DNA from 3 places in the Thalassolituus sp. UBA6592 genome. Region 3 is predicted to be linked to each of the others. Evidence: predicted binding sites of a transcription regulator. Region 3 holds the regulator's gene; each other region holds the start of a gene.

Region 1 (6,699 bases), on a different contig from region 3:
TAATCCAGTCGTCGCAGCTGGCGTGTGCCACGTCTTCAACGGCACCTTCCACTTTGACAATTTTACCGTCAGTGGCTTTTAAAAATTCACCAACGATTAACGGCTTGCCGCGCTCCAGAAACAGACGGACTTCTTCACCGTCGGTACTGATTAAGCGCAGGCGGCCACGATCACGTTTTTCGTAATCCACCACGACGGTGCAGTACACCGGATCATGGCAATGAGTGCCCAAACGTTCGTAAACATCCAGCATCAGGCTTTCCTCAGAATAAATTGTACAGCTGTGCCAGTGGCAGTTCGGTGGCTGGTTCACAGGTGAGCAGCTCGCCGTCGGCACGTACTTCGTAAGTTTGTGGATCAACCGTAATGGTTGGCATCCAATCGTTCAGCACCATATCGGATTTACGGATATTGCGGGTGTTTTTGCATGCTGCAAGGCCACGCTGCAGACCGTATTTTTCTTTGACGTTATTTTTTAACGCAGCTTCCGATACGAAGGTCAGGCAGTTAGCGTTAACCGCACGGCCCATAGCACCGAACATCATGCGGTAATGCACTGGCTGTGGTGTCGGGATGGATGCGTTGGGGTCACCCATTGGCGCCGCTGCAATCATGCCGCCTTTAATGATCATACTTGGCTTGGCGCCAAAGAATGCAGGTTTCCACAGCACCAGATCAGCCAGTTTACCTTGTTCAATGGAGCCCACTTCGTGGGAGATACCGTGAGCAATGGCCGGGTTAATGGTGTATTTGGCAATATAACGACGCGCGCGGAAGTTATCAGCACCCAGCGTTTCGTCTTCTTTTAAGAAGCCAAACTGAGTCTTCATTTTATGCGCGGTCTGCCAGGTACGGGTAACCACTTCACCGACGCGGCCCATGGCCTGAGAGTCGGAAGAAATCATGCTGAAGGCACCACGGTCGTGGAAAATATCTTCGGCGGCGATGGTTTCTTTACGGATACGGGAATCGGCAAAGGCGACGTCTTCGGGAATGGAGCTGTCGAGGTGGTGACAGACCATCAGCATGTCCAGGTGTTCATCCACCGTATTCGCCGTATAAGGACGGGTAGGGTTGGTGGATGATGGCAGAACATTCGGGTAGGCACAGGCACGGATAATATCCGGCGCGTGGCCGCCACCGGCACCTTCGGTGTGGTAAGTGTGAATCACGCGGTCTTTAAAGGCACCGATAGTGTCATCCACAAAACCGGATTCGTTCAGTGTATCGGTGTGAATGGCTACCTGTACGTCGTATTTTTCGGCGACGGATAAACAGCAATCAATTGACGCTGGCGTGGTACCCCAGTCTTCGTGCAGTTTTAAACCACAGGCACCGGCTTCCAGTTGTTCTTCCAGTGCCGCCGGCAGCGAGGCATTACCTTTACCGAGGAAACCAAAGTTCATCGGCAGGTCATCAGTGCCCTGCAGCATTTTCTCGATATACCAGGGGCCTGGGGTGCAGGTCGTGGCGTTGGTTCCTGTGGCCGGGCCGGTACCACCACCAATCATGGTAGTTACACCGCTCATTAATGCTTCTTCGACCTGTTGCGGGCAGATAAAGTGAATATGCGCATCAATGCCGCCTGCGGTCAGAATAGAACCTTCACCGGCGATCACTTCAGTACCCGGGCCAATAATGATATCGATATTGTCCTGTACATCCGGGTTACCGGCTTTACCGATGGCAAAAATACGGCCACCTTTGATACCGACATCGGCCTTAACTACGCCCCAGTGGTCCAGTACCACGGCATTGGTAATGACCAGATCAACGGTTTCAGCGCTGGTGCGCTGACTTTGTCCCTGACCATCGCGAATGACTTTACCGCCACCAAATTTCACTTCCTCACCATAGGTAGTGAAATCTTTTTCGATCTGAATAAATAATTCGGTATCACCCAGGCGCACTTTATCGCCTGTGGTCGGGCCAAACATCTGTGAATAAGACGTTCTGTCCATTGTACGGCTCATAATTCTCTCCTGATCCTGGGCCTGTAAATATTAATTTAACAGTGCCTGTTATAGGTTAAAACGCATTCAGGCAAGGCACTGTGAACGTGGCCTAATGGGTTAAGCGAGAGAGCAGTAACACAGCATGAAGGTGTTTTAACCATAACCCTTTGGGCTGAATGCCCAGTAGTCTTACAGGTATTCATCTTCGTGTTCTTACTCCTGATAACTCATTCTCTCACTACATTGCAGTGGGGTGTTCAGCAGGCCTGATGTAATTGATTTTTTACAGGGCCATTCAAAGTTTGCCCATTGTTTCACCGCGGAAACCGTACACTGTGCGGTCACCAACGTATTCTACTAATTCCACTTCACGCCCCTGACCCGGCTCAAAACGCACGGCGGTGCCGGATGGAATATTCAGACGGAAGCCTTTGGCAGCTTCGCGGTCAAACGACAGTGCCGGGTTAGTCTCAAAAAAATGATAATGCGAACCGACCTGTACCGGGCGGTCACCGGTATTTTCAACACGGATGGTGATGGTTTTGCGTCCTTCGTTGAGAACGACCTCGCCATCGGCAGGGATGATTTCACCTGGAATCATAATTTTTCTCCTTAAACGATGGGCTCGTGGACGGTGACTAATTTTGTGCCGTCGGGAAAAGTGGCTTCAACCTGAACTTCGTGAATCAGCTCTGGTACACCGTCCATCACCTGATCGGCGCTGAGCAGCGTTTTGCCGTAGCTCATTAACTCGGCTACCGTTTTACCATCGCGTGCACCTTCCATAATTTCCATGGTCAGGTACGCCATAGCTTCCGGATAATTCAGTTTCAGGCCACGATTGAGACGTCGTTCGGCCAGCAGAGCTGCGGTAAAAATCAGCAGCTTGTCTTTTTCGCGGGGAAGCAATTCCATCCTGCACCTCTGTTTGTAAATAAAATTTGGGTTCTTAACTAAAATTCGGGTTAGTAAATACGGTTGTTGAATACACTGTCATGGTATTCACTATCTGTCAGGTCGCCCAGATGCGCGGCGCACAGGCGGGGCGTTGCAGCAGCAGTGGACGTACAATTTTCCACACTTCCGTCAACAGTAATCGCGCTTTTTCACTGCAGTCGCCAAGACAACGGACGGTTAAGAATTCTCCGTTCATACTGACGCCGGCGATGTGCTCATCGCACAGTGCCTGAAGCGTTTCCATTGCGCTGGACGGTAAGTCTGCGGCGAATGGTCCAGCAACCATCAGGCCATGCACCGGCTGCCCGCGGAATCCGGCAGAGGCGTTCAGCACCTCGTTGTTTTCTGGTGTCAGCTTCAGCCGCTCATTCAACAACAGGCGGCCTTCACGATAGATTTTCAGCCCCTGCTTAAGAGTTGTCTGCTGGTCGGCATCGTTCAGACGAACGCCGTTAGCCGGTAAGCCAAGGCTGGTGATTTCCCAGCCAATAAAGGCGCTGTCGGCAGCCAGGTCTACCCGGGTTTCCAGCTGAGCTTTTGATGACGGGAATAAAATGGTCTCCAGCGGCATCCATTCCAGCGCACTGCCACAGGAGGTGCTGAGGTTGACCTGTTGTTTCTGGATCAGGCCATCCGGGCGCGCTCTGTAAACCCGGCCGGCACCGGGCGTTGTTACCAGGGTGTGACTGTGTTCTTCGGCGCGGACCTCAATGGTCAGGAAATCTCCGGAGACCATGCCACCGGGAGGATGCAGAAGGTAAATATGCGCGCAGTCCGGCCCTTCCGGATAAAATGGCTTTTGCACATAAAGAGGGCCTTTATGTTCTTTGTGCACAAGTTTGGTGCCTCTTGGCGTTTTTCGCGTCACCAGTTGCAGCCGGGCGTTCCAGTATGGTGCGTCAGCTTGCGCGCTTTTCAGCGGCTGAACGGGTAGATTCAAGCCGTATCTCCTTGGGTCCGGGCTGAAGGGTCAGACAGAAAGTCATCAACAGGGTAATTTATGCCGCTTTGTATAAGCAAGGCGAATACCAACTTGACCAAGCGGTCAGGAATTGGTGTTTGCTTTATCAGTAGAACTGACTTGAATATATATCCTGTATTAACTGCCAGCAGCACAGAATTCTTCAAAGTGCTTTCTATACTCCAGAAAAAACAACGCTCTGGAGTCACTATGTCAGTGCTTAAAAAGTTTCTTCTGACCCTTGGTCTGATTGTCGGCGCATTCGGTGTCGTTCTGTCATTAATCAGTCTCTATACGGCCAAAGAAACAGCCGATCAACGCCATGAAAGGGAGGCACTGGCGGCCATTAATGAAGTGAATACGCTGCTTGACCTGACCAACGGTATTATTTCTGAACGCGTTCAGAGTTCGATGAAACTGTTAAAGGAACGCGGAATGGCGCTGGGTGACGCCCGCTCCGGAGAGCCGGTAACCGTGTCAGGAACACCCGCAACCAATCTTTACATGGGAAATTACGGTCTGGCCGGTAACTATGAGCTGGTTGATCAGCTGACAGCCGTTATGGGGGGCACCGCTACCATCTTCAGTCGTCAGGGAGATGATTTTATCCGTATTTCTACCAACGTAATGAAAGAAGGCAAGCGAGCTGTTGGTACCAAACTGGCCCCTCAGGGTAAAGCTATGGCGGCGATTCGTCAGGGGAAGGCTTACTATGGTGAGGTCGATATTCTGGGTAAGCCATATCTCACAGGCTATGAGCCGTTAAAAAATTCAGCGGGAGAAACTATCGGTATCTGGCTTGTCGGTTATTCTGCTGACATGGATGTGCTGAAAAAGGCGATTTCAGACTACCGGATTTTGCAGAATGGATTTGTTGCGTTGCGCGACACCAAAGGCTCGGTACGTATCCATTCAGATCATGTAAACAGCGAGTTGGTAGATAAAGTAATATCCGGCGAGAACAGTCCGTGGGATGTAACTGTTCGCGAATACACTCCGTGGGGTTACGACATTGTGATTGCTGTTCCGCACGCTGACGAGAACGCGATTATGCAGGCAGCATTTTTCTCTGCAATTGCAAAACTGATGATCGCGCTCGTCGTTCTGGTGGTTGTTATGTATCTGCTGGTGAACAGTCTGGTAATAAACCCACTGAAAAAGCAGACCGCTGCGATTTGTGAACTGGCCGAAGGCGAAGGCGATCTGACCGTACGGTTTAATTCCCGCCGCAGCGATGAGTTTGGAGAGATGTCACGGGAATTCGATCAGTTGCTGGAAAGACTGCAGCAAACGATGAAAGAAGTGTCCGGACAGGCGCGCAGAGTAACTTCATCAACGTCACAGTTAACGGACCTGTCCGCCCGCATGGGCAGCATCCAGTCCGGACAGAGTAAACGGGCGGGAGAGCTGGCTGCTGCAGCCCATGATTTATCTCAGTCTGCCGGTCAGGTATCGGACAGCACGGATATGGCGCGTGAAAATGCCGAGCATGTGCTGGATACCATTCAGAAAGGTTCCTCTTTGTTGACCGAAGCATCCGGTAAAATCCGTAACCAGGCGGATGTTACTGAAAAATCGGAACTGGCAGTGTCTGAGCTGGCGTCTGAAAGTCAGAATATTTCAGCGGTGCTGGAAGTTATCCGCAATATTGCTGAGCAAACTAATCTGCTGGCTCTGAATGCTGCCATTGAGGCCGCACGGGCAGGTGAGCAGGGGCGCGGGTTTGCGGTGGTTGCAGATGAAGTACGCTCGCTCGCCAGTCGTACGCAGGCCTCGACTGAAGAAATTAACACCATGGTGGAGCGGCTGCAGAAGCGTGGGGAGCAGGCGACAGGTCTGATGCAGAATAACCGCCAGCAGGCTGCTGAAAATGCTCAGTTAATCGACGGTGTTGGCGAAACCTTCTCATCGATTCTGGCAGCGATGGAAACGCTGAAGAACAGTAATGCTGAAATTGCCAGAGCAACGTCCGAACAGAGTTCGGTGTCAGAGAATATCGCCAACAACGTTGGTGACATGCACACGGCGAGTAGTGAAATTACGGAAATCGTAAAAGCGACGCAGCTTGCTACTGAGGATCTGACCGGCGTCGTAACAAGCCTCAACGGGCTGATGCAGCAATATCGTTTATAGGCGGTTTAACAGCTTGCTGAATTAAGAAAAAGCCCCGGCAGCGATGTCAGGGCTTTTTGTATTATCGTTCCGGATTTTCTTGGATTGCACATAATGAACAGGGATTGTCCTGAATTTTTATGCTTAATTTCCAATCGGAATATGAACGGCTTTTCAGATTGTTAACATTAGCTGTTAAAGTCGAAATTTTATTCGGAAAGACTTAACGGCGATGCTTGTTGACGTTAGGATGCGCGCCGCACACAAACTGTGACCACCTGAAGCTTGTATCAGGCTGAATGCTCAGCACTGTCAGCTTCAGGGATGCGGTTACTGGATATGATTCCAGGATGCATAACCGCTGTCGGAAATGGACCAGTGGTTCTCAGAATCTTGTGTGAAAATACCGGCGACAGAATATAAGGAAAAGGATATGGTTCCTTCAGCAGCATTAGAATTTCCCAATGGTTCCCGCAGTATTATTTTTTCGTTATCCGCCAGCCTTTCACGGGTGACGGGTAAGCAATACCAACAGGGAAAGTACCTCGACGATCCTTCCGTTCTGGAAGTCGTTTACGATGCACTCGATTGCGAAGATCCGGTGGTGTCCCAGTGGCTGAATAAGCTCATTAATCTGTTGACGCCACATCATTACCTTCATCTGGCTGAGAAAGGTGTCAGCGTCCATCCTGAGTTTCCGGCGACCAGGACTTA
Region 2 (6,699 bases), on a different contig from region 3:
CTTCTTCCGGATTTTCCACCGGACCGTTTTCTCCCCAGTAAGGAGAGAGCTTACGCAGTTGCGCTACGATAGGCGGTACCGCTTCAATCACGCGTTCAATTTCTTCCGGCGTGTTGTAACGCGAAAGAGAGAATCGCACGGTGCCGTGAGCTGCGGTGTAAGGAATGCCCATGGCACGCATCACGTGCGACGGTTCCAGCGAACCTGAGGTACAGGCAGAACCGGAAGACGCCGCAATACCCTGCTTATTCATCAGCAGCAGAATGGCTTCACCTTCAATGTATTCAAAGGCGATATTCACGGTATTGGGTAAACGGTTATCCGGATTACCGGTCACAAACGAGTGTGGAACCGCAGCCAGAATGCCTTCCTGCAGACGGTCACGCAGTTTTGCAACTTCGGTGTTTTCATATTCCATGTGTTCCATGGCCAGCTCGCAGGCTTTACCCAGACCAACAATACCTGTGGTATTTTCAGTACCGGCACGACGACCACGTTCCTGGTGACCACCACGCAGCAGCGGACGGAAACGTACACCACGACGCAGATACAGCACCCCCACACCTTTTGGTGCATGCAGTTTGTGGCCGGAAATCGACAACATGTGAATTTTGCTGTCGGCCAGGTTCATCGGAATTTTACCCACCGCCTGCACGGCATCGGTATGGAACATAATGCCTTTGGAATCGGCCATCTCAGCCATTTCCAGTACCGGGAAAATAGTGCCGGTTTCGTTGTTGGCCCACATCACGGAAACCACAGCAACGTTATCGGTCAGCAGACTGGCGTATTCATCCAGATCCAGGTTGCCTTTACCATCCACTTTTAATTTGTGCACGGTGTAGCCTTCGGTTTCGAGGAATTCACACAGATTCAGAACCGCCGGGTGCTCAACCACGGTAGTGATGATTTCTTTGCGTTCCGGCTGCGCTTTCAGAGCAGACAGAATTGCAGTGGAATCGGATTCAGAACCACAGGAAGTGAAAATAATTTCTGAGTCGTGCTCAGCACCAAGAATGTTCTGCACAGACTGGCGCGCTTTTTTAATGGCGAAGCCCACTTTATTGCCGAAGTTATGCAGCGAAGACGGGTTACCGAACTGCTCAGAGAAAAACGGCATCAGCTCCTGAACAACTTCAGGATCGCACATAGTGGTCGCGTTATTATCGAGATAGATATCAGCCATGATTACGCTCCTGCAATTTCAACCGGACGTTCGGTGTGTGGAATAACTTTCACAAACTCGCCAAGTTCTTCGATGAGTTTCTGCTGTACACCACCTAAGGTCATGGCAGCCATCTGACAGCCATTACAGGCACCAACCAGTTTCACGTAGATATTTTTGCCTTCGATATCCATCAGCTCAACATCACCACCGTCAGCCTGCAGTGCCGGGCGCAGACCTTCCAGCACCTGCTGAATTTTCAGAATGCGCTGTACCGGATTAAGCTTGGCAGCAGCCGGAGCGGCTTCTTCTTTTTTCGGGTTCAGACGTACTACGCCTTCTTTCTTGCCAACGGCATTCGGCGTAAAGCTTTCGCCGCGGGCGGCCAGCTCTTCGGTGAGAATATTTTCAATGCCTTCATGACAGGAAGAACAGCCACCACCGGCTTTGGTGTAGTTGGTAACTTCTTCAACGGTGCTTAAGTTGTTAGCGCGGATGGTGTCGCGGATCATCACATCGTCGATGGCGAAACATTTACAGATCAGCGCACCTTCTTCATGATCGTCTTCCCACACTTCACCGCGGTAATTGGCAACCGCTGCCTGCAGGGCTTCGCGGCCCATCACAGAGCAGTGCATTTTTTCCGGTGGCAGACCGTCAAGGAAGTCGGCGATATCCTGGTTGGAAATTTCCAGTGCCTGATCCAGGGTTTTGCCCTTTACCATTTCGGTCAATGCTGATGAGGAGGCAATGGCAGAACCACAGCCGAAGGTCTGGAAACCTGCATCCAGAATAATTTCTGTTTCAGGTTCTACTTTTAATGTCAGGCGCAGTGCGTCACCACAGCTGATGGAACCCACATCGCCCACGGCGTTGGCATCACCAACCGCACCGGCGTTTTTGGGGTTATAAAAATGTTCTTTAACGGTTTCGGAATAATCCCACATGATTCTGCTCCTCGTACTAATCCGGTTGGTTCCTGCTCATTCAGTGCTGTGAGGCGTGTTGTGCAATTGCCCCGTTGTTAGTGTAATTTTAAAAATCAGCAGCTGAACGATTTGCCACAGCCACAGCTGTTACTGGCATTCGGGTTTTCAAATTTAAAACCGCTACCTTCCAGACCGTCGACAAAATCCACGGTCACTCCGTCTAACAGCGATGCGCTGTTTTCATCGACAATCACTTTCAGACCAGAAAAGTCGATCAGCTCATCACCCTGCTCTACCGCCTGTTCCAGTTTCATACCGTACTGAAAACCTGAGCAACCGCCGCCTTCGACCTTAATACGCAGGCCAACCATCGGGGTTTCAGTGGAATCCATAAAACGGCGTACTGCGGAAATTGCACTATCTGTCATCGTGATCATTTTCTGCCTCCTGTGGCATCAGCCGGTACGGCTCTGCGGCCGCGTACCCATAGTTGAGTCTTGCCTGAGAGGGATTTTGCAACCCCTGTGCCACGGCAATAAAATCAGGAAAAAGAAAGGCTATTCATAGACTTAGCCAGCCTGATCAGCATTAAAAAGCTGTCGTAAATAAGACTGTCACAAAAGGTTGTAGCGGGCTTTGTCGCAGTTGCTACAAAGGAGATTGTCGTAATCACTTGTCGCATTCGACACAAAAAAGAAGCGACAGCTGAATGTGCAATTCAGACTGTAAAGAGAGCGATAACAGGATACAGACCAGGGAAGCGCATGCCTGTCAGTCTTATCCCGACCTAATAGCGGTACTGGGCAATTCGGACGGGGTAATTCAGACAGAGCAATGGTTACTTACACGCAGACAGCGCAGAGACAATTCAGCCCGGCTGTGGAGTCGTAGCGCCGGGCTGAGCAGCTATGTCAGGCGTTAGCGGCTGACCACATAACTGAGTATTTCAACAACCTGCTCTGCACTGGTCGCCCAGGCCATAGCCGCAGCATCCACTTCTTTCAGCGGATGCACAATGTCATCAGCGTGCAGGGTAATGTAGGATTTACCCAAAGCCGCACACTGGCCAGCATCAAAGGCGGCATTCCACTGTTTGTACTTGTCACCAAAGCGGATCACTGCAATATCGCATTGTTCGATCAGATTGCGGATGCGGATGGCATTCACTTTGGCGGATTTGTGATCGCGCCAGAAACTGTTACTTTCTGCCCCCAGAACATCGCCTGCTGCATCGCTGGCATCATGATCGGTTACTGCGGAGGTGAAGTGGATATTCAGACCACGTTCTTTGCAGCCCGCCATAATCTGTTCACGCCAGTCGGTGTGAATTTCGCCGGACAGGTATACGTTCCATTCCTTCATCTGTGCTCTCTCTTATATTGAATAAACCTGAGCCGCTATCATAACGCATAGCCCGGCGTGCTTCAGGTTCAACGGCCCAGAGGGCGGCAGACAAGGGCATAAAAATCAGAAAAGAGGAGAATGGCAAACAGACGACAGCAGGGATTACAGCTTGATAACCCGATAGGGAGCAGCTGCGTCAAAGATTTTAGTGCCACCACCCTGGCTGATAATGGTGTGCAGCAGCGCCGGATCCTCTACCTGCACGCCCGCCAGATAATCCACGCCAAAATCAGCCCACTCGGCCAGCCACGGCATACTGGGGCCCATTAACACCACAGTAGCGTTACGTGCCAGCCATAACAGATGAGGCAGGGTTTTATTGGTCAGACTGCTGGCGGTGATAAACACCCAATCCGCCTGAGGCAGAATATAGTTTGCAGCGGCATCAGGTAAATCGCGCCCCTGAGGCGTGCGCTCAATGCAGGTATAGGAAAACTGCTTATCGAAATACTCGATACCTGGATAGCGCCCGATGATGGCCACGTCCGCACCATGCAATTGCTCAGCAAAATGGGCAAAAACAGCCAGGTTCGCCGGGATATCAAAGGGGCGGTGGCAGGTGACCGGCTCGGCCTTTGTCAGCAACTGATTATTCAGAGAAATGGCCGCATTCGCCGCCGCCAGAGCCACCACCAGCTGACTGTTATCCCAGCCATGAAGCCAGCTTAAAATATCAGCGATCGATTTTTCCGTAAGCGTGCCAGGCCAGGGCAGATTACGTGGTGCCTGAGCAGGACTGAAAGCCAGCCCGGTACTGAGCGCACGGCTGTCGTCACATTGCAGCGTAACACTGCTCCACGCCAGCCCCAGCAGGACATCCGAGATATGCGCAGGAATATTCGCCCTGGCTTCGATCAGCTGGTAAATACGGTTGTAGTATTCCGGACCCGGGGTCATTCGCTCGCTCCGTGATAATGGCAGCTTAAGGTAGCGGAATTAATCTGAGCTCACTGCGCAGGTCATCCTCATCACCCCAGACACTGACGGCTTCAATAAACCAGCCGGCTTTTTCCGGGTGATTCTGAATCACATCGTATTCAGCAAAGATGCGTCCACTTTCATGTATCTGCAGCGAGCCGGTTAGGTTGCCGTATTTATCACGCCAGTGGCAGAACAGTGTCACCGAGCCATCAAAGGGATCTGCCCGGGATTCGGTGTCGGTGAAATCACTGTCCACACCCGGCAGCTGAATATTAATCGCTGCCAAAGCCTCTTTCATAGCCTGTCTGGCACGACTGATTCGCTCAGCTTCGAGTGCGGAGGTATCCGCTGCCACGGCCATCATTGCCAGATTGCATCCGGAGCAACTTTATCGGCCCAGGGCTCACCACCAATAAAATGCGTCTGAATAATCTGATCGATGTCTTCTGCTTTCACATCCATGTACATGGTGCCGCCCGGGTAGACCAGAACGTTAGCACCGGCCCGGCAGGGACCAAGACATCCGGTCGGAACCAGTGAGACTTTATTCATCAGATTATTGGCGATCAGTTTCTGTGAAAACTGATCCATCAATGATGCAGCGCCTTTTTCGCCACAGCTGCCACGGGGATGACCCGCGGGACGTTGCTGGGCACAGACAAATACATGAATTTCTGGCTTAGGCATAACGCTTACCCCGCTAAAGCTTCATGGGTGTGACAGTTTTTCGGACAAACCCGCGCACAGGAGACACAGCCGATGCAGTCATCTGCATTAGCAATGGTCATCACCATCATTTCATCATCGTCGTCGTAAAAATCGTCGTCGTCATCGACCATTTCACCACGTTCAACCAACTGAAATACATCACGCGGACAAACCTTGTAACAGCGTCCGCAACCGATGCAGGTACTGGCATCCAGTTCAGTTACAAATTCAGGCGTCCACTCCGCACCACCCCGTGTGCGTCCGGTAATTGCTTCTCCCATGATCTCTCTCCGCTATCAGTTATATTGTGTTGTCAGCCTGCCCACCTGCATTGCCGGAGTATTCATCAATCATTCCGTGATATTGCCGGCGGGCAAACTGACACCGGTCAGCTCAGGCTTCGGTCATCTTTGCGGCTTCGTCGTATTTATCCTGAGCTTCTTTCCATTCGCTGCAGGCAGCTACCGCCTGCGCTGCCATTTCCGGCAGATTCGGATATTCACTCCAGTAAGTGTCTTCAACCACATCATGAATTTTTGAAGCCCATTCTGTCGCCAGACGCTTTTTTTTGCTGGCATCTTTGCGCAGTGCTTTCAGTTCATCATCAGTCATGACCTGTCTCCTGTAATCCGGTTTGTGTCTGTTACAACTTAGCGACGACGCGATGCTCTTCAATCAAAGCAACGGCTTTAGTGCTCAGTTTTTCCATTTCATCAATCAGCTTTTCCAGTGAGTCGAAACCAAAACGGTGTACGTCACGCAGGGTTTTATCCAGCACCACCAGTTTGCCGACAATGATCATGGCGCGACCAAAACCTTCGTGGGTCAGGTTGATCACAGGTACCGCCATCAGTCCGCACTGACCTTCAATAGTCACCGCAATGGCATTGTAGAAGGCCTTAACCCGTGCAATAACGGTTTCATCAGGATCACCAACCACCGGAATTTCGCGGCGACGCGCCTTAGTCAGAATCAGCGGATCAAGGACTTTGTCATCGGTCCAGGTGTCGTAAGTTCCATAGCTGTCCATCGCCCGCAACTGCACAACAATCTGGCGGATCATAGGGTTTTGCAGTAACTCGTCACTGGCTTGTACAACGGCTTCCAGAACATCATCGGTCATGGTTATTCTCGCTTTTTTAATTAATGTTTTCTGAACGCTGATGGCTATTCTTTCCAGCCTTCAGCTTCCATATCATCAAAACGCGCACCCGCTACGAGCCGCGATCCCTGCATGGCCTTCGCCAGCCAGCTGGACGGTCCTTCCCGCAGCTCCTGCTGCAGACTCTCAATCAGTTCCGGAATCTCTGTACCTTCACTGACTTTGACTGGCTGAATGCCTTTCATTAATAACTGCCGAACCGCCGACGCCCCGCAGGCGCGACAATAGACAGCGATACAGCCATCGAGTATGTCCAGTTTTTCCGCCAGCTTGTCTTCATTGGCATCCAGCGCGATATCGCCGAACTCACTGGCCTGCAATAGCTTGCTGCGTTCCGGATTTACGCCGTAAATAACAAATGAACACGCTGAACCAAAATGCTGATCAACCGTCACCCGGTCAGAGGAGGC
Region 3 (6,699 bases):
ATAAGTTCTTCCGGGGTGCCAAAGCCGATCACTTTGCCGTCGGAGACGACACACAGGTAATCAGCAATGGAACAGGATTCTTCGACATCGTGGGAAACCAGCAAACTAGTGAGACCGAGCGCCTGATTCAGACCGCGGATCAGTTTCACAATCATGCCCATGGAGATGGGATCGAGGCCGGTAAAAGGCTCGTCGTACATAATGATTTCCGGGTCCATGGCGATAGAACGCGCCAGCGCCACCCGTCGTGCCATACCGCCCGACAGTTCTGCCGGTGACATATTACGCGCACCACGCAGACCAACGGCTTCAAGCTTCATCAGTACCAGATCGCGGATCATTGATTCCGGCAGATCGGTGTGCGTACGCAATGGAAAAGCAACGTTATCGAATACGTTCAGGTCGGTGAACAGTGCGCCGGTCTGAAACAGCATGCCCATCTTCTGACGGCGCAGCTCAAACAACTTTTTACGCGACAACTGAGCGACGTTCTGACCATCAACAATGACGGTACCTTTATCCGCGATCAGCTGGCCACCAATAAGACGCAGCAGTGTTGTCTTACCGGTACCGGACGGTCCCATGATCGCGGTCACTTTGCCACGCGGGAAATCCACATCCAGATTGTTGTAAATGAGTCTGTCCCCGCGACTGAAACTCAGATCACGGATAGAGACATAGGGCTGACTCGCAGTCATGCACAGTCCCTGCCTGATACGGTTTAATTGCCCGCTAGCTTAGCGGAATGTTCATTCAGAACCAACAGTCCTCGTTTAACGTCTCATACAGCTGAGCAAAACGATAAGTTGCAATTGCGTACAGAATCCCCTCCGGTACAATGTCGCGCTTTATTTCTGAACCCTCAGGACCTGCCCAATTCCATGCTGACTGCCCCTATGCTGACCGCCGCTGTTGCCGTAATCGCCGGACTCGTCCTGCTGGTCTGGAGCGCCGATAAATTTGTGATCGGAGCCGCGGCGACCGCCCGCAGACTGGGGATGTCTCCCTTATTAGTTGGCCTGACCATCGTTGCCATGGGCACCTCCGCACCTGAGATGTTCGTATCTGCCATGGCTTCCATCGACGGCGCAGGCAACCTGGCCATCGGTAATGCCATTGGTTCCAACATCACCAATATTGCACTGGTGCTGGGGGTAACCGCCCTGATCAGTCCGATTCCGCTGCAGAAAAAACTGCTGAAGAAAGAACTGCCGGTACTGGTGCTGGTGAGCATTATCGGCGGCCTGACGCTGGCCGATCTGGAACTGAATCTGCTCGATGCCATCATTCTGCTGACTGCCATGGCGGCCGCCCTATATCTGATGTTTCTCGGCTCCAGTGAGTCCGGTGAGTCTGTTGTAGAAGAAGACGAAGCAGAAGAAATTGAAAACACACCACTGCGCAAAGCCATTATCGAACTGGTAATTGGCCTGGTCGCACTGGTTATTGCTTCTAAACTGCTGGTGTGGGGCGCAACGGATATTGCCCACGCATTTGGCGTCAGCGATCTTATTATCGGCCTGACCATCGTTGCTATCGGTACCAGCCTGCCCGAGCTGGCGGCGTCTGTGGCCAGTGCCCTGAAAGGCCACCACGATATTGCTATCGGTAACGTGATCGGCTCGAATATGTTTAATTTACTCACTGTTATGCCGATTCCCGGCCTGCTCGCCGTTACTCAGGTTGACCCGCAGGCGCTGTATCGTGATTACTCGGTTATGATGGTGCTGACCGTTGCGCTGGTGATTATGTTCCTGGTGAACTACCGCAGCGGCACTCTTGGCCGTTTTTCCGGTCTGTTACTGACAGCCAGTTTTATTGGTTACATGTCGTCTTTATATTTTATGGCAAGCTAATGACTACCAATTTTGATTTTGATTTTCTGCAATCCGCCCGTCGCACCATAACCCTGGAGCAGGAAGCGATCGGGCACCTGATCGACCGTCTGTCCACAGATTTCGCCATCGCCTGCAAACTCATCCTCGAATGTAAAGGCCGTGTGGTGGTTACCGGCATGGGGAAATCCGGCCACATCGGCACCAAAATGGCCGCCACTCTGGCCAGCACCGGCACGCCGGCATTTTTTGTTCATCCGGGCGAAGCCAGTCACGGTGATATGGGCATGATCCAGCCGGAAGACGTGGTCATCGCGCTGTCGAATTCCGGTGAAAGCAGCGAAGTAACCAGCCTGCTACCACTGTTCAAACGCCTCGGCACGCGCCTGATCAGCATGACCGGTAAACCGGAATCAACACTGGCCACCGCAGCTGACGCGCATCTGGATACTGGTGTTGAACAGGAAGCCTGCCCGCTGAATCTGGCACCAACCTCCTCTACCACCTGTGCTCTGGTGGTTGGCGATGCCCTGGCTGTGGCTCTGCTCGAAGCCCGCGGCTTCACCGCCGAAGACTTTGCCTTCTCTCATCCAGGTGGTTCACTGGGCCGTCGTCTGCTGCTGAAAGTCGAAGACATCATGCACGCCGGCGCCGAACTGCCAGTCGTCGAACCAGCAACGACGCTCTCTGAAGCCCTGCTGGTCGTGACGTCCAAAGGTCTGGGCATGACAACCGTGCAGCTGGATGGCCAGATGCAGGGGATTTTCACCGACGGTGACTTACGTCGCGCCATCGACAACGGTGTAAATATTCACACCGCCACCATGGCAGACGTTATGACCTATGGCGGTAAAAGCACCACGCCAAAAACCCTGGCAGCCGAGGCCCTGAAGCTCATGGAAGACAACAAAATTAACGCTCTGGTGGTTAAGGAAGGCGACAAAGCCGTTGGCGTTATCAATATGCACGACCTGCTGCGAGCGGGCGTGATCTGATGCGTAAGCGCTGGTTGCTGCTGATCATCACGGCATTTTTCGGCCTGGCTCTGCTGGCAGTAGATCGCTACACCAGTGAACTGACACCAGCCGGAGCTGATCAGGCTGATAACGAGCCGGATTACTACGGTGAGAAGCTGATCAGCCGCCAGTACAGCGACGAAGGTATTCAGTCGCAGAAATTCACTGCAGACAGCTCCAGCCACTATCCGGGTATCGGCAACACCTATTTCAGTCAGCCGGAATTTACCGTGCTCGACGAAGAGGGTTCGCAATGGCTGATCTCTGCGGTTGAAGGCACCATGACAGATGCGGATAAAACCCTGCAGCTGATCAATGACGTAAAAATCCGCCCGCTCGACACTGCAGCCAATCATAATCTGCTGATCCGCACTGAGCGCCTGACATACCACCACAGCACCGGCATCGCCGAAACCGATCAGCTCGTCACCATTACCAGTGACCGCGCCAACATGACGGCCGTTGGTATGCGCATGGACGTTCCGGCTCAACATATCCGCTTTAATGCAGAGGTTAACTCACGTTATGAACCTTAAGTCTCTGACCGCTCTTCCCTTCTCTCTGCTGCTGGCGATTCTGACATCAGCGGCTCAGGCCTTGCCGGAAGACGAACAACAGGAACTGGTTATCCGCTCCCAGCAGGCGGAAATGGATCGCCGTACCGGTGTCGTGATTTATCAGGGTAATGTCATTCTTACTCAGGGTACGCTTAAGATCGAAGCCGACCGGCTGGAAATCCTGCATGAAGGCAACGTATTAAAAAGCGCCGTCGCCGATGGTAAACCGGCACGTTACCAGCAGCAGATTAATGTCGGTAAGCCAGTCACTTACGCCAATGGTAAGCGCATTGAATATCTGAGCGATCAGCGTGAAGTAATCATCACCGGAGACGCCAATCTGAAACAGGGTGGCGATCAGTTCAGCGGTCAGCGCCTGACTTACGATATGAATGCCGAGACGGTCAAAGCCAACGGTGGCACCAGCACAGTTAAAGAAGGCGAAGAAAAGCCGGAAGACTCCCGGGTACGGATGGTGATCCAGCCTAAGAAAGACGATAACGCCGCGGAATCATCCGGCAATAACGCGGAGCCGTCCGGCAACAGCACTGAGCAATCCGGAAGCAGCCAATGAAAACACTGAAGGCAGAACATCTGGCCAAAAGCTACAACGGCCGTGAAGTAGTCAAAGACGTGTCCATGGAAGTCAGCAGCGGCCAGATCGTCGGCCTGCTGGGTCCGAACGGTGCGGGTAAAACCACCTGCTTTTATATGATCGTCAACCTGGTACAGGCCGATAAAGGCACGATAACCATCGACGGCGAAGACATCAGTCACCTGCCAATGCATGGCCGGGCACGCAAAGGTATCGGCTATCTGCCGCAGGAAGCTTCCATCTTCCGCAAGCTCAGTGTGTCAGACAACATACTGGCCATTCTGGAAACCCGCAAAGACCTCAACCGCAAACAGCGTCTGGAGCGTCTGGAAGGCCTGCTCGACGAGTTCAACATCCAGCATATCCGCGACAGTCTGGGCATGGCCCTGTCCGGCGGCGAACGCCGGCGGGTGGAAATTGCCCGCGCTCTGGCCGCCGAACCGTCCTTTATTTTGCTCGATGAGCCTTTCGCCGGGGTTGACCCAATTTCCGTAGCTGACATCATGGACATTATCCGTCAGCTGAAAGCGCGCGGAATTGGTGTACTGATTACCGACCACAATGTGCGGGAAACCCTCGCCATCTGTGAAAAAGCTTACATCGTCGGTGGCGGTCACATTATTGCAGAAGGAAATGCCGACGAAGTACTCGCCAGCGAACAGGTACGTAAAGTGTATCTGGGGGAGGACTTCCGCCTCTGATCAGAGCAGCGAATGGATTCAGATACGCAGGAGGATACTCCTGTGCAGTGGGACTGGCCCAACCTGAAGTGACCAACAAATCAGGTTGTGGGTTCCCGGCCTTGGCGTATAATGCACAGATTGTGCCGACTATGGGTAAGTACTGAACTCTATGAAAGCGTCTCTTCAGTTAAAGATGGGTCAGCAACTGACCATGACCCCTCAGTTACAGCAGGCAATCCGTCTGCTGCAGCTCTCTACCCTTGACCTCCAGCAGGAGATTCAGGAGGCACTGGACGCCAATCCTATGCTGGAAATGGAAGAGCACGAGGGTGACGATACAGCGGATCACTCCTCTATGGAGGTGTCCGAGAGCAAAACAGAAGTTACTTCCAAAGACGATTCCGATACTCCGGAACTGGACGAACAATGGTCCCAGGAACAACTGCCGGACGATCTGCCGGTAGACAGCCAGTGGGACGATACCTATCAGGCAACAGCCGGTGTTTCTTCCGGCAACAGCAACGCCATCGACGACGACTTCGATTACGATTCCCGCCACGCCTCCACTGAAAATCTGCAGGATCACCTCGAGTGGCAGCTTAACCTGACACCAATGTCCGACGCTGACCGCGAAATCGCCACCATGCTGATTGATGGCGTGGACGACGATGGTTACCTGCACACCACCATTGAAGATGTGGTGGAAAGCATGGACCCGGAACTGGAAATCGAAGAAGAAGAAGTTCTGGCCGTCCTGCATCGCCTGCAGCAGTTTGATCCGGCCGGTGTTTTTGCCCGCGATCTGCGTGAATGCCTGTTGCTGCAACTGGCGCAGCTGGCACCGGAAACCGAATGGCTGAAAGAAGCCCGGCTGGTAATCAGTGACTACATCGAATTACTCGGCAGCCGCGATTACCAGACCCTGATGCGCAAGACCCGTCTGCGCGAAGATGATCTGAAATCTGTACTGTGCCTGATTAAAGAACTGAACCCGAAACCCGGTGCCGGCGTCAGTGGTGAACAGGCAGAATACGTTGTGCCGGATGTGATCGTGCGTAATGTGCGCGATGAATGGCGGGTCGAACTGAACCCCGACATCGCACCCAAACTGCGGGTGAATGCGGATTACGCTGCACTGGTGCGTCGTTCAGACAACAGCACAGATAATGCTTTCCTGCGTGATCACCTGCAGGAAGCGCGCTGGTTTATCAAAAGTCTGCAAAGCCGCAATGAAACCCTGCTGAAAGTGGCCACCAAAATTGTTGAGTATCAGATCGACTTCTTCGAAGAAGGTGAAGAAGCGATGAAACCTCTGGTGCTGCACGATATTGCCGAAGCGGTTGGCATGCACGAATCGACGATTTCCCGTGTGACCACACAGAAATACATGCACACCCCGCGTGGTATTTTTGAACTCAAGTACTTTTTCTCCAGTCATGTCAGCACAGATGGCGGCGGCGAATGCTCGTCCACTGCTATCCGCGCCATGATCAAAAAGCTGATTTCAGAAGAAAATGCCCGTAAACCACTCAGTGATAACAAAATCGCAACTATGCTTGGAGAACGCGGTATTCAGGTTGCACGACGCACCGTAGCCAAGTACCGTGAAGCTATGTTGATTCCACCTTCAAATGAACGTAAACAGCTGATTTAGAACACTGAATTTAATCCTGAAGCTGATTAAATAGTAAAAAACAGAACCAGCACACAAGGAGCCTGGAAATGAAGATCAATATCAGCGGTCACCATGTAGAAATTACCGAAGCCCTGCAGAGTCATGTCGACGACAAGATGTCGAAGCTGACCCGCCACTTCGACAACATCACCAATGGTCAGGTTACTCTCACTGTGGTGAAAGGGCGCATGACAGCAGAAGCAACCGTCCACGCCAGTGGCACAGATCTGAACGCCAGTGCAGAAGGCGACGATATGTACGCCGCCATTGATCAGATGGTAGAAAAGCTGGATCGTCAGCTTCTTAAACACAAAGAAAAACTGGTAGCACGTCAGAAA

The links. The regulator sigma-54, encoded in region 3, starts transcription at its own class of promoters, with help from an activator protein. The targets are predictions, from matches to a motif close to TGGCACNNNNNTTGCTNT.
Region 1: B2Z72_RS18645 (urease accessory protein UreD) is a predicted target of sigma-54. The motif match lies at 3,926-3,943, and genes of this name have one in related genera.
Region 2: B2Z72_RS14320 (HesB/IscA family protein) is a predicted target of sigma-54. The motif match lies at 2,607-2,624, and genes of this name have one in related genera.

Annotation. Positions count from the first base shown of each region.
Region 1 covers NZ_DJIO01000187.1:1,471-8,169, reverse strand. The annotation lists partial or broken gene ureE (urease accessory protein UreE) at 1-253, opposite strand, end outside; gene ureC (urease subunit alpha) at 264-1,973, opposite strand; gene B2Z72_RS18655 (urease subunit beta) at 2,251-2,556, opposite strand; gene B2Z72_RS18650 (urease subunit gamma) at 2,568-2,870, opposite strand; gene B2Z72_RS18645 (urease accessory protein UreD) at 2,968-3,852, opposite strand; gene B2Z72_RS18640 (methyl-accepting chemotaxis protein) at 4,084-6,006, shown strand; gene B2Z72_RS18635 (hypothetical protein) at 6,419-6,699, shown strand, end outside.
Region 2 covers NZ_DJIO01000145.1:4,798-11,496, reverse strand. The annotation lists gene nifS (cysteine desulfurase NifS) at 1-1,186, opposite strand, end outside; gene nifU (Fe-S cluster assembly protein NifU) at 1,189-2,112, opposite strand; gene B2Z72_RS14320 (HesB/IscA family protein) at 2,208-2,531, opposite strand; gene B2Z72_RS14315 (YtoQ family protein) at 3,013-3,456, opposite strand; gene B2Z72_RS14310 (Rossmann-like domain-containing protein) at 3,601-4,395, opposite strand; gene B2Z72_RS14305 (hypothetical protein) at 4,421-4,783, opposite strand; gene B2Z72_RS14300 ((2Fe-2S) ferredoxin domain-containing protein) at 4,780-5,106, opposite strand; gene fdxB (ferredoxin III, nif-specific) at 5,112-5,408, opposite strand; gene B2Z72_RS14290 (CCE_0567 family metalloprotein) at 5,521-5,739, opposite strand; gene B2Z72_RS14285 (NifX-associated nitrogen fixation protein) at 5,771-6,250, opposite strand; gene B2Z72_RS14280 (NifB/NifX family molybdenum-iron cluster-binding protein) at 6,295-6,699, opposite strand, start outside.
Region 3 covers NZ_DJIO01000146.1:17,663-24,361, forward strand. The annotation lists gene B2Z72_RS14520 (ABC transporter ATP-binding protein) at 1-698, opposite strand, end outside; gene B2Z72_RS14525 (calcium/sodium antiporter) at 882-1,856, shown strand; gene B2Z72_RS14530 (KpsF/GutQ family sugar-phosphate isomerase) at 1,856-2,830, shown strand; gene lptC (LPS export ABC transporter periplasmic protein LptC) at 2,830-3,387, shown strand; gene lptA (lipopolysaccharide transport periplasmic protein LptA) at 3,377-3,982, shown strand; gene lptB (LPS export ABC transporter ATP-binding protein) at 3,979-4,704, shown strand; gene B2Z72_RS14550 (RNA polymerase factor sigma-54) at 4,856-6,340, shown strand; gene hpf (ribosome hibernation-promoting factor, HPF/YfiA family) at 6,409-6,699, shown strand, end outside.